2 regions of the Streptomyces sp. NPDC048479 genome follow, and region 1 is predicted to be linked to the other one. Evidence: riboswitches for the same ligand, from Rfam matches in the RefSeq annotation. Region 1 holds a riboswitch; the other holds the start of a gene.
The links. Region 1 has a riboswitch for cobalamin ahead of AB0D12_RS24115 (ribonucleoside-diphosphate reductase subunit alpha). Riboswitches for the same ligand answer to the same signal wherever they lie in the genome.
Positions count from the first base shown of each region.

Region 2: linked by a shared signal. The riboswitch ahead of AB0D12_RS37705 (hypothetical protein) and the one ahead of AB0D12_RS24115 (ribonucleoside-diphosphate reductase subunit alpha) in region 1 are both predicted to bind cobalamin.

Region 1 covers NZ_JBEZKA010000016.1:38,599-45,115, reverse strand. Annotated here, with positions in the region: gene AB0D12_RS24120 (ribonucleotide-diphosphate reductase subunit beta) at 1-599, opposite strand, end outside; gene AB0D12_RS24115 (ribonucleoside-diphosphate reductase subunit alpha) at 599-2,980, opposite strand; cobalamin riboswitch at 3,122-3,258, opposite strand; gene mctP (monocarboxylate uptake permease MctP) at 3,484-5,109, opposite strand; gene AB0D12_RS24105 (DUF3311 domain-containing protein) at 5,106-5,360, opposite strand; gene AB0D12_RS24100 (GntR family transcriptional regulator) at 5,619-6,383, opposite strand.
Region 2 covers NZ_JBEZKA010000044.1:31,315-37,831, forward strand. Annotated here, with positions in the region: gene metE (5-methyltetrahydropteroyltriglutamate--homocysteine S-methyltransferase) at 1-2,088, opposite strand, end outside; cobalamin riboswitch at 2,253-2,475, opposite strand; gene AB0D12_RS37705 (hypothetical protein) at 2,540-3,139, opposite strand; cobalamin riboswitch at 3,411-3,601, opposite strand; gene AB0D12_RS37710 (MFS transporter) at 3,972-5,354, shown strand; gene AB0D12_RS37715 (GAF domain-containing protein) at 5,421-6,517, opposite strand, start outside.

The DNA of each region.
Region 1 (6,517 bases):
AGACCGCGGGAGCGGAACCAGTAGACGTACGCGAACGCGCCGTAGAAGAACAGGCCCTCGATGCACGCCGCGAAGCAGATCAGATTCAGCAGGAAGCGACGGCGGTCTGCCTTCGACTCCAGCCGGTCGATCTTCTCGACCGAGTCCATCCACTTGAAGCAGAACTGGGCCTTCTCGCGGATGGAGGGGATCTCCTCGACCGCGTCGAAGGCGGCCGCGCGGTCGTCCGGGTCCGGCAGATAGGTGTCGAGCAGCGTCAGATAGAACTGGACGTGCACCGCCTCCTCGAAGAGCTGACGGCTCAGATAGAGCCGCGCCTCCGGGGAGTTGATGTGCTTGTAGAGCGTCAGCACCAGGTTGTTGGAGACGATCGAGTCACCCGTCGCGAAGAACGCGACCAGCCGGCCGATCATGTGCTGCTCGCCGGCGGAGAGCTTGGCGAGGTCGGCCACGTCGTTGTGGAGATCGACCTCCTCCACGGTCCAGGTGTTCTTGATCGCATCGCGGTAGCGCTCGTAGAAGTCCGGGTAACGCATCGGACGCAGGGTCAGTTCGAAGCCCGGGTCCAGCAGGTTCTTCTCGGTGTTCGGGGTGGTCATTACTGGCAGGCCTCGCAGGACTCGGGGTTTTCGAGGGAGCAGGCGATCGCGTCCGCGTCGGGCGCCGACGACTGCTGTAGCGGGATGGGGGCGGCGGCCGCCGCAGCGCCGGAGCCGGCCGCACGGGCGATCCGCGTCGCCGGCCGGGAGCGCAGGTAGTACGTCGTCTTCAGCCCCTGCTTCCAGGCGTACGCGTACATCGAGCTGAGCTTCCCGATCGTCGGCGTCTCCAGGAAGAGGTTCAGCGACTGGCTCTGGTCCAGGAACGGCGTACGGGCCGCCGCCATGTCGATCAGGCCGCGCTGCGGGATCTCCCACGCAGTGCGGTACAGCGCGCGGACGTCGGCCGGGATCCAGCTGAAGCCCTGCACCGAGCCGCTGGACTCGCGCAGCGCCTCACGGGTCTGCGCGTCCCAGACGCCGAGCTTCTTCAGCTCCGCCACCAGGTAGCCGTTGACCTGGAGGAACTCACCGCTGAGTGTCTCGCGCTTGAAGAGGTTGGAGACCTGCGGCTCGATGCACTCGTAGACACCTGCGATCGAGGCGATGGTCGCGGTCGGCGCGATGGCGAGCAGCAGGGAGTTGCGCATGCCCCTCGAGGCGACCCGGGCGCGCAGCGCGTCCCAGCGCTCCGGCCAGTTCAGCTCGACGTCGTAGTGGTCGGGGTGCAGCACGCCACGGGCCGCGCGCGTCCGGGACCAGGCGGGCAGCGGGCCGTTGCGCTCGGCGAGGTCGCAGGACGCCTCGTACGCCGCCAGCATGATCCGCTCGGCGATCTTCGTGGAGAGGGCCTTCGCCTCGGCCGAGTCGAAGGGCAGGCGGAGCTTGAAGAAGACGTCCTGGAGGCCCATCGCGCCCAGGCCCACCGGCCGCCACTTGGCGTTGGAGCGGCCGGCCTGCTCGGTCGGGTAGAAGTTGATGTCGACGACGCGGTCGAGGAAGGTGACGGCGGTACGGACGGTCTCGTCGAGCCGCTCCCAGTCGATGCCGCCGTCGGCGACGAACGAACCCAGGTTGACCGAGCCGAGGTTGCAGACGGCCGTCTCACCGTCGTCCGTCACCTCGAGGATCTCGGTGCAGAGGTTCGAGGAGTGGACCGTGTGGCCCGGCTCCGCCGTCTGGTTGGCGGTGCGGTTTGAGGCGTCCTTGAAGGTCATCCAGCCCTGGCCGGTCTGGGCGAGCGTCCGCATCATCCGGCCGTAGAGGTCACGGGCCGGCATGGACTTCTGCGCGAGACCGGCGGCCTCGGCCTTGCGGTACGCCGCGTCGAACTCGTCGCCCCACAGGTCGACCAGCTCCGGCACATCCGCGGGCGAGAACAGCGACCAGTCGGCGTCCGCCTCGACGCGGCGCATGAACTCGTCGGGGATCCAGTGCGCGAGGTTCAGATTGTGCGTACGCCGGGCGTCCTCACCGGTGTTGTCGCGCAGCTCCAGGAACTCCTCGATGTCGGAGTGCCAGGTCTCCAGGTAGACGGCGGCGGCGCCCTTGCGCCTGCCGCCCTGGTTCACCGCGGCGACCGAGGCGTCGAGGGTCTTGAGGAACGGAACGATGCCGTTGGAGTGGCCGTTGGTGCCCCGGATCAGCGAACCGCGGGAGCGGATACGGGAGTAGGAGAGGCCGATGCCGCCCGCGTGCTTCGAAAGACGGGCCACCTGGTGGTAGCGGTCGTAGATCGAGTCGAGCTCGTCCAGCGGCGAGTCCAGCAGATAGCAGGAGGACATCTGCGGGTGGAGGGTGCCGGAGTTGAAGAGCGTGGGCGAGGAAGGGAGGTAGTCGAGGCGGCTCATCAGGCCGTACAGCGCGGCGACCTCGTCCAGGGCACGGACCGAAGCGTCTTCGGCGAGGCCGCAGGCGACGCGCAGCATGAAGTGCTGCGGGGTCTCGATGACCTGACGGGTGATCGGGTGCCGGAGCAGATAGCGGCTGTAGAGGGTGCGCAGACCGAAGTAGCCGAAGCGGTCGTCGGCGGTCTGGTCGATGAGGGAGTCCAGCCGCGCGGCGTGCAGCGTCACGAACTCGGCCGTACGGTCCGCGATCAGGCCCTCGCGGTGCCCGACCGCGACGGATGCGGAGAAGGCCACCGCGCCCTGTCCGGCTGCCTCGTCCGCGATATGACGGGTCAGCAGGCGGGCGGCGAGCCGTGAGTAGGCAGGGTCCTCGGAGATCAGCCCCGCGGCCGCGTCGGTGGCGAGGCTCCGCAGCTCGGCCGCGTCCGACCCGGCGTGCCGGCCGCGCAGCGCGGCGGCGGCGACACGTCCGGGGTCGGTGTCGGGCAGATCGGCGGTGAGGTCCGTGAGGGTCCGCAGCAGTGCGGTCCCGGGGCCGTCGGCCACCTGCTCGGAGATGCCTGAAGCCGGATCGGCTGGCGCGATGGTCACGTGGTGCTCTCCCTCGCTCGGCTCTGGGCCGGCGGGGGAGGGGAGGCCGGTACGGGCGTACGTACCCGTCTAAGGGCAGCACACCGCACGGCGTCCACCGGCCCAACCGCGAGGCCCGGACGTCTCGGCACCCGGTTCGGTCGAGCCGGATGCACCGTCGGCAGGTCCTCGGACTGGCGGGGTACGACAAAGCGCACCGCATCACACCGTTGCGGGACAGTTCCGGATTCGCACCGGATTCCCCTGCGTCGACAGCGACCATGAGCATACATGTGGGGGCCGCTTGATGCGGCACCCCCCACATGTTGTGTCATGGCGCGCTGCGGCTCCAACGCGTAAGGGAGCAAGGTGATCCCGGGGACGGTCTGGATCTCCGCCCCGGACCCCGCGCCTCAATCGCCGTTGGGGCTTGATCTGCGGGGCTTGATCTGCTGCCCGCCCAACAGCCAAGGGCCGTCGCGCCCCTCCCGGGAAACGCAACGGCCCTCACGTCGGCCCGACCGTCAGTGACTCACCACTGCTGTCGCTGGCGGCAGTTCCACCTGGACGCCCGCGTCGCCCGCGTCCGCCGTGTAGTCCGACGGACTGGTCTCGTCCACGCCCTCCGGGGCCTTGAGCGCCCGCAGGACGAACGTCAGGACCACCGTCACCACCACGTTCAGGATGAACGCCGTGAGGCCGATGTAGCCGATCTCGCCGAGGCCGGGGATCTCCGCCGACGAGCCACCGAAGTGCTTCTGTGTCGGGCTCGCGACTCCGTACGCCGCCGACGTGCCGTAGATCATGCCGACCGCCCAGCCCGCCAGCAGCGCCCAGCGGTGGAACCAGCGCGTGAACAGGCCACCGACCAGAGCCGGGAAGGTCTGGAGGATCCAGATGCCGCCAAGGAGCTGGAAGTTGATCGCCACCGTCTTGTCCATCGTCAGAACGAAGACCAGCGCGCCCACCTTCACCAGCAGCGAGACCAGCTTGGAGACCTTCGTCTCCTGCGCGGGCGTCGCGTCCGGCTTGATGAAGTCCTTGTAGATGTTCCGGGTGAACAGATTCGCCGCCGCGATCGACATGATCGCCGCCGGCACCAGCGCGCCGATGCCGATCGCCGCGAACGCCACACCCGCGAACCAGTCCGGGAACATCGTCTCGAACAGCTGAGGGATCGCCAGCTGACCGTTCTGCACCTTGATACCGGCCGCGATCGCCATGAACCCGAGCAGCGCCAGCAGACCCAGCATCAGCGAGTACAGCGGCAGGATCGTGGTGTTGCGGCGGATCACATCACGGCTGCGCGAAGACAGCGTCGCCGTGATCGAGTGCGGATACATGAACAGCGCGAGCGCCGAGCCCAGCGCCAGCGTCGCGTAACCCCACTGGCCCGCCTCGCCCGGCGCCAGCGCGCCACGTGGCTTCTCCGTCGCCGGGTTGATCTGCGCGAACGCGTCGCCCGCCTTCGCGAAGATGTCGTCGAAGCCGCCGAGCTTGATCGGGATGTAGATGATCGCCACCGCGATGACGATGTAGATCAGCGCATCCTTGACGAACGCGATCAGCGCCGGCGCCCGCAGGCCGGACGAGTATGTGTACGCCGCCAGCACACCGAAGGCGATCAGCAGCGGCAGGTCCTTGACGAACCAGTTGGTCGTCTCGCCACCGCCGACGCCCATCACATCGAGTACCGCCTGGATGCCGACCAGTTGGAGCGCGATGTACGGCATCGTCGCCAGGATGCCGGTGACGGCGACCGCCAGCGAGAGACCCTTCGAGCCCCAGCGCCCGCGCACGAAGTCCGAGGTGGTGACGTATCCGTGCTTGTGCGACACCGACCACAACCGCGGCAGGAAGGTGAAGATCAGCGGGTAGACGAGGATCGTGTACGGCACGGCGAAGAAGCCCGCCGCGCCGGCCGCGTAGATCGCCGCCGGGACGGCGACGAAGGTGTACGCCGTGTACAGGTCGCCGCCGAGCAGGAACCAGGTGACCCAGGTGCCGAACGAACGGCCGCCCAGGCCCCATTCGTCGAGGCTGTCGCTCTCGGCCTTGCGCCAGCGCGCGGCCAGGAAGCCCATGACCGTGACGGCCAGGAAGAAGAAGATGAAGACGCCGAGTGCGACGCCGTTCACGCCGTCCTTCACTTCGACGCACCTCCCTTGTGGGCGCGCTGGTCACGCTGCCACAGCTGGTAAGCGATCATGGTGAGTGCGGTCGAGATGACCACCCAGAGCATCTGGTACCAGTAGAAGAACGGGATCCCGATGAAGGCCGGTTCGGTCTTCGCATACGAACTGACCCAGAGCATTGCCACAAACGGCGCGAAGAGGCAGACGGCGACGATCACGCGCACCGGCGTGATGACCGGTGGTTTCGCTTCAGGAACTTCAGGCACTTCCGGCGCTTCTGGCGCCTCAGGCTCTGCTGACATACGGCGACTCCGTCCCCTCGCTGATCACCTGTACCTGTAATGCGCAGGAAATGTAGGCGAGGCTTTCGAACCGAGTCACCCCCCGTCCGCATATCGGTACGGCAACGACTTCGCGTCGCGCCCGGGCACGGTGGCGGTAAACATGACATAGCGCCGCAACGGCAGTTGCGGCGCTGTGCCGATGAACCTCGGCGGGGCAGGGTGTGCGGGTCGGACCGCGGTTCAGGGAGCGGGGCGCTGAAGCCTCGCCACGAACTTGTACCGGTCGCCCCGGTACACCGAGCGCACCCACTCCACGGGCTCGCCCTGCGCGTCGAGCGAGTGGCGCGACAGCATCAGCATCGGCAGGCCCACGTCCGTACCGAGCAGCCCCGCCTCGCGCGGCGTGGCCAGCGAGGTCTCGATCGTCTCCTCGGCCTCGGCCAGATGGACGTCGTACACCTCCGCCAGCGCCGTGTAGAGCGAGGTGTACTTCACCAGGCTGCGCCGCAGCGCCGGGAAGCGCTTGGCCGACAGATGCGTCGTCTCGATCGCCATCGGTTCGCCGCTCGCCAGCCGCAGCCGCTCGATCCGCAGCACCCGTCCGCCGGCCGAGATGTCCAGCAGTCCGGCCAGCGTGTCGTCGGCCGTGACATACCCGATGTCCAGCAGTTGCGAGGTGGGCTCGAGGCCCTGGGCCCGCATGTCCTCGGTGTACGAGGTGAGCTGCAGGGCCTGCGAGACCTTGGGCTTGGCCACGAAGGTGCCCTTGCCCTGGATGCGCTCGAGGCGGCCCTCGACGACCAGTTCCTGGAGCGCCTGGCGCACCGTCGTACGCGAGGTGTCGAACTCCGCGGCGAGTGTGCGCTCCGGCGGCACGGGCGTGCCGGGCGGCATGGTCTCCGTCATGTCCAGCAAGTGGCGCTTCAGCCGGTAGTACTTGGGCACGCGCGCGGTACGGGTCTGTGCCCCGCCCTCGGTCTCGGTGCCGCCCCCGTCCGTGGCCATGGCCCGCCTTCCCGACTCTTGTGCTGCTGCCGTCACCGGCTCCTCCGTCTGTTGCGGCTCACATGGTGGCACGGTCCGGTCGCGGGTCGTCGACCTCCCTCAGGTGTCGGTCCGATAACGGAGGTGACAGCCCT
Region 2 (6,517 bases), on a different contig from region 1:
GCCGTGAGCGGCGAGTTCGCGTGCGACCTGCATGTGGGAGCGGGCTGCCTCCAAGCTGATGACGTCGGCGTCGAGGTCGTCGATGGCCTGGACGATGTCGCCGAACTCGGCGTAGCACATATGGGTGTGGATCTGAGTGTCCGGGCGCACGCCACTTGTGGCGAGGCGGAACGCCTCCGTCGCCCAGGCCAGGTACACGCCGTGGTCGGCGGCCCGAAGCGGGAGGGTTTCGCGCAGCGCGGGCTCGTCGACCTGGATCACCGAACTACCCGCTGCCTCCAGGTCGTTGACCTCGTCGCGCAGGGCGAGGGCGACCTGGCGTGCGGTGTCGCCGAGCGGCTGATCGTCGCGGACGAAGGACCAGGCGAGCATCGTGACCGGGCCGGTGAGCATACCCTTGACGGGGCGGTCGGTCAGCGATTGGGCGTACGACGTCCAGCGGATCGACATCGGTTCGGGGCGTGCGATGTCGCCGGCCAGGATCGGCGGGCGGACGTAGCGGGTGCCGTACGACTGGACCCAGCCGTGCTCAGTGGCGAGATACCCCGTCAGCTGCTCGGCGAAATACTGCACCATGTCGTTGCGTTCGGGCTCGCCGTGCACCAGGACGTCGATACCGGTCTTCTCCTGGAAGGAGATGACCTCGCGGATCTCCGCCTCGATGCGCCCCTCGTAGCCGGCGGTGTCGATCCTTCCCGCACGCAGATCGGACCGGGCGGTGCGCAGTTCGGTCGTCTGGGGGAAGGAGCCAATGGTCGTCGTGGGCAGCAGCGGCAGGCCGAGGTGGGCACGCTGCGCGGCGGCCCGCTCGGGGTACGGCTGGGAACGGCGGCCGTCCGTGTCAGTGACCGCGGCTGCCCGGGCGCGCACCGCCGGGTCACGTGTGATCGCCGAGCCCGCCCTGGAGGTGAGATCGGCGCGGTTGGCGGCGAGTTCGGCCGCGATGGTGTCGGTGCCCTGGGCGAGACCGCGGGCGAGGGCGACGATCTCGGCGGTCTTCTGCCGGGCGAAGGCGAGCCAGCGGGCGATCTGCGGGTCGATGTCCCGCTCGGCGGAGCTGTCGAGCGGGACATGCAGCAGCGAGCAGGAGGCGGCGACGTCGACCTGGCCTGCCAGGCCGAGCAGGGTGCCCAGCGTGGACAGGGACTTCTCGAAGTCGTTGATCCAGATGTTGCGGCCGTTGACGACTCCGGCGACCAGGCGCTTGCCGGGCAGCCCGCCGACCGCGGCCAGGTCGTCGAGATTGGCCGCGGCGGCTTCGGTGAAGTCCAGCGCGAGACCGTCGACGGGGGCCTTGGCGAGGATGGGCAGGGCTTCGCCGAGCCGGTCGAAGTAGGAGGCGACGAGCAGCTTGGGCCGGTCGTCGAGACCACCGAGGTCGCGGTAGGCGCGGGCCGCGGCGTTCAGGTCCGCGCGGGTGCGGTCCTGTACAAGGGCGGGCTCGTCCAGCTGCACCCACTCGGCGCCGGCGGCCCGCAGGTCGGACAGCACCTCGGCGTACACCGGCAGCAGTCGGTCCAGCAGAGTGATCGGCTCGAAGTCGGCGGCAACGCCGGGGGCGGGTTTGGCCAGCAGCAGATAGGTGACCGGTCCGACCAGCACCGGGCGGGCGGTGTGGCCGAGCGCGACGGCTTCCTTGAGCTCGGCGACCTGCTTGGAGGAGTCGGCGGTGAAGACGGTGTCGGGGCCGAGTTCGGGGACCAGGTAGTGGTAGTTGGTGTCGAACCACTTGGTCATCTCCAGCGGCGCGACATCATGGGTGCCGCGTGCCATCGCGAAGTAGCCGTCCAGGGAGCCTGCCTCGACGGCGGCACGGTGGCGGGCAGGGATCGCGCCGACCATGACGCTGGTGTCCAGGACGTGGTCGTAGTACGAGAAGTCGCCGGTCGGGACCTCGTGGATGCCGGCTTCGGTGAGCTGCTGCCAGTTGGCACGGCGCAGCTCGGCGGCGGTCTCCCGGAGGGCTGCAGCGGTGACGCGGCCCTTCCAGTAGCCCTCGATGGCCTTCTTCAGTTCACGGTTCTGGCCCTGACGGGGGTAGCCGTACACGGTGGCCCGTGCTGCCGCGGCTGTGGACAAACTGGTCACGGAACTCTCCTTCGCGAGTATGTCTCCTGTGGAACCCGGCGACGGGCAGAGAACGCGAAGGGGTGACGAACCGGACGGCACGGTCTCGCGCCGTGCGCGCGGCCGTCCGTCTGGTATGTACGCCGACCCGCCCTCGAGGTCACCGGGATCTCCGCACGCGATCGAGTCGCGTACGGGCAACGGGCAGGTCTTCGGACTCGCGGGCACGTCTGCCGGTCTCCCGGCGGACTCCTACTGGCCGTCGCTTCCCAGACCCGGCCGGGTCCAGTGCGTATGACGGCGGTCGTTCCCGCTCACCGCTGCGGGGCAGTCCCGGATTTTCACCGGGTTCCCTCTTGCGACGCTCCTGCCTGGCTGACAGGGCGAACCAGCTGCAACGGCCAGCCTAGAGGGCAGCCCTTGAGTACGAATACAGCTGTTCACATTCCGGACGGTGATCTGCGCGGCCGTGTCAACGCCAGCAGCAGCGGGTCGCCGGCCAGGTTCCGGCAGGCGCTGCGGAGGCGGAACGCCGCCGCTCCTCCCGCGCCATCCGCGCCGCCAATGCTCGGAGTTCCGGCTGGCCGACGCCCGGCCCGCCGAACGGGCAGAGGCGCGGTCGGTGCAGCACCGACGCCGACCCCACCAGCTCGCCCTGCTGGAACTCCGCGCGGGACGCGGCGCAAGAGGCAGCGCCGCCAACGAGCGCCGCCGCCGCACTCGGCTGCGCCCATCCCGCCACCAGTACGCGGCTGCCCGGACCGGCAGGCAGCAGTGGCCGCACCTGCGCGGCGCTTCCCACGTCGTCGAGCACGAGCAGCAGCCGCAGCCCGCTGGTGGCGTCGCGCCATGCGGCGATCAGGTCGTCGCGATCCTGGGGAACGTCCGCGTCGGCCATGCCGAGCGTGCGCAGCAGCCGCTGGAGCAGCCGCTTCGTCAAGGGCCGGTCGCCCTCCGGTGAGTGGTGCGTGAGCCGATCGAGGAAGAGGACGGCGTCCGGGTGTTGGGGGCGAAGCGTCCACGCCGCGTGCACCAGCAGTGATGTCTTCCCGACCCCGGCAGGCCCGTCCACCGTCGCGACGGTGACAGCATCGTGGGGGGCGCGGTCAGTGCGGCGACCTCCGCGACACGGCCGATCAACTTACCCGCGTTACCGGGGAGTTCGTTCACCGTGCGAAGCGGCCGGGCCCGCGCGGACACCGGCGGCAGCGATGCCCGGGGACGCCGCGAGGCAGCTGCCGCGGGGGCCTTCGAGGCGGGCGCTGACACGGAACCCGATCGACCGGCAATGGCCGCATGGGCATACAGACTCGTTCTCCCCTCTGGGGAGATCCGCCCCAGCTCGATCGAGGAGGCGACCGCGTGAGTCTTCTGGCTCTCGGGTCGTCGCTCGTCCCGGCCTTCCCAGCCGCATCCGGGCAGTGGTCTGTTCGGGATCCGCTCGCCGATCACAGTGGCGGGACCGCGCCGGATTCACACCGGCTTCCTCGTTCCGCCGACGCCTTTTCGCGTGACATCATCGCAGAAGGGAGCACCGGTTCATACGCCCAATGCACGGCCGACCAAGGCGAACTGTCACCTACGGCAGGAACGGGCGTCCGGGTCGTGAGGTGGTCGCCGAGACCGCCACGGCCCGTTCGATGCACCAACAGCACCCCAGGTCCCATGGTCCGCTCGCCGGTCCACCAACTGGTGCAGCAGCATGCCTTCGAAGCACTGCTCGCGATGCGCACCACGGCCCACTTGTCCACAAAGCCGTGGTGGCCCCCGCACTCCCATCATGGTGTTCGCGCGCACACTGACCCTCCGAACTGTGGTGTCCCACCACATGTGCCCCTGACCTGCGTCTTCCTACGGTGTGGCGACACGGAAACGTCCCCGCCAACTGTCCGGAAGTGGTGTCCATGGCCGCCCCCGCAACCGCTCCACCAGCTCCCAGTTCACTCAAGCGCATCGTCGCCGCGAGCCTCATCGGCACCACCATCGAGTGGTACGACTTCTTCCTCTACGGATCGGCCGCCGCGCTGGTCTTCAACAAGCTGTTCTTCCCTGGCTCCGACCCGCTCGTCGGAACCCTGCTGTCGTTCCTGACGTACGCCGTCGGGTTCGCCGCCCGCCCGCTCGGGGCGCTCGTCTTCGGGCACTACGGCGACCGGCTCGGCCGCAAGAAGCTGCTGGTGCTGAGTCTGCTGCTGATGGGCGGGGCGACCTTCGCCATCGGGCTGCTGCCGACGCACGCAACTGTCGGTACCGCCGCGCCCGTACTGCTCACCGTGCTGCGGCTGGTGCAGGGATTCGCTCTCGGTGGTGAGTGGGGTGGTGCCGTGCTGCTGGTGTCGGAGCACGGTGACGCCAAGCGACGCGGGTTCTGGGCCTCGTGGCCGCAGACGGGCGCGCCTGCCGGGCAGTTGCTCGCCACTGGGGTGCTCTCCGCGCTCACCGCACTGCTGTCGGACGCCGCGTTCACCTCGTGGGGCTGGCGCGTACCGTTCCTGCTCTCCGGTGTTCTGGTGGTCGTCGGTTTGTGGATTCGTCTCTCTGTCGATGAATCACCGGTCTTCAAGGCGGCGTTGGCGCAGGCCGAGGAGCGCAAGGCGGCAGCGGGCCAGGTCGAGAAGATGCCGCTCGTCTCTGTGCTGCGGCATCACTGGCGCGACGTGCTGGTGGCCATGGGGGCGCGGATGGCGGAGAACATCAGTTACTACGTGATCACCGCGTTCATCCTGGTGTACGCGACGACCGCTGTGGAGCTGAGCAAGCAGACCGCACTCAATGCCGTACTCATCGCCTCTGCCGTGCACTTCGTGGTGATCCCGGCGTGGGGCGCTCTGTCGGACCGCATCGGGCGCAGGCCCGTGTATCTCATCGGTGCGATCGGGGTCGGTGCCTGGATGTTCCCCTTCTTCGCGCTCATCGACCGGGGCAGCTTCGGCAGTCTGCTGCTCGCCGTCACGGTGGGACTCGTTCTGCACGGGGCGATGTACGCGCCGCAGGCGGCCTTCTTCGCCGAGATGTTCGCGACGCGCATGCGGTACTCCGGGGCCTCCATCGGTGCGCAGTTCTCCTCCGTCGCGGCCGGTGCGCCCGCGCCGTTGATCGCGACCGCGCTGCTCGCCGACTACGACTCGTCGACGCCCATCGCCTTGTACGTCATCGCCGCGGCACTGCTCACCGTGGTGGCCATCGGCTGCGCGAGGGAGACCCGGCACCGTGATCTGGCCGCTGTCGAGGCTGAGCCGGTGGAGAGCACCCCGGCGACCCGGCCGGCGGATGCGCAGACTGCCTGACGGGCGAAGGCTGCACGGATCGAACACACCGCGTGGACCCCGAGGAGGGTCCGCGCGGTGGCGCGTTCAGTGGACGACGGCCGCGGACATCGCATGCAGGCGCAGCGCGAGCTGGATCTCCAGCGACCTGGCCGGAGACTGCCAGTCGGGGCCGAGCAGCCGGCCTATGCGTTCCAGGCGCTGAGCGACGGTGTTCACATGAACATGCAGATCGTCCTTGGTACGGGCCGGGCTCATACCGCTCGCGAAGTACGCGTCGAGCGTACGAACCAGGTCGGTGCCGCGCCGCCGGTCGTAGTCGACGACCTCGCCCATCGTGCGCCGTACGAAACCGTCGATGTCGCCGGGGTCGGCCAGTAGCAGGCCGAGGAATCCCAGGTCCTGCGCGGCCGCGCCCTGGCCTGAGCGGCCGAGCAGCCGCAGGGCGTCTAGGCAGCGCCGCGCCTGTGCGTACGCCCCGGCTATCGGGCTCGGATCGCCGGCGGCCGCCAGAACGGGCGCGGACGCGCCGACGGTGACCGACTCCCGTACGGTTCCGCTCAGTTGTCTGGACGTCTGGCGGGCGAGGTCGGCCGCGCTGTCGTCGGGGCCGAGCGGAAGCAGCAGTACGGTGCCGCCGTCACGGGCTGCGGCCAGGCCCGAGCGGGTCGCGGCCAAGTGAGAGGCGGCGGACCACAGTCGCTGCCGGTCCGCGGTCCGGCGGTCCGCGGTCTCACGGTCGGAGGCGCCCGAGGTGCCCGAGTCGGGTCCGTCGATCCGGACGGCCAGCACCACATGCGGTGCGTCGAGGTCGGCCTGCAGCCGCGCCGCCCGCTCCCGCAGCAGTCGGGGGTCCCGGTCCGGTGCGTCGAGGAGATCGTCGAGGAGTTCGCCCCGTACTCGCTGTTCGGCGTCGTGGGCGGAACGCCGGGCGAGCAGCAGCAGAGAGGTGACCATGGCCGCGCGCTCCATGGTGCGCTGGTCGACGGGGTCGAGCTCGGGATGGTTGCGGAGCACCAGGGCACCCAGCAGCTCGCCGCCCGCCGATACCGCGGCCACCCAGTCCTGCCCGTGCCGCACTGCCCGGCCGTCGGTGCCGGTGGCTTCGAGGTCGGTGTCCGTGAACTCGACCGTTCCGTCCAGGACTTCGGAGAGCGCGGCGGCCACATCATGGACACCTCCGC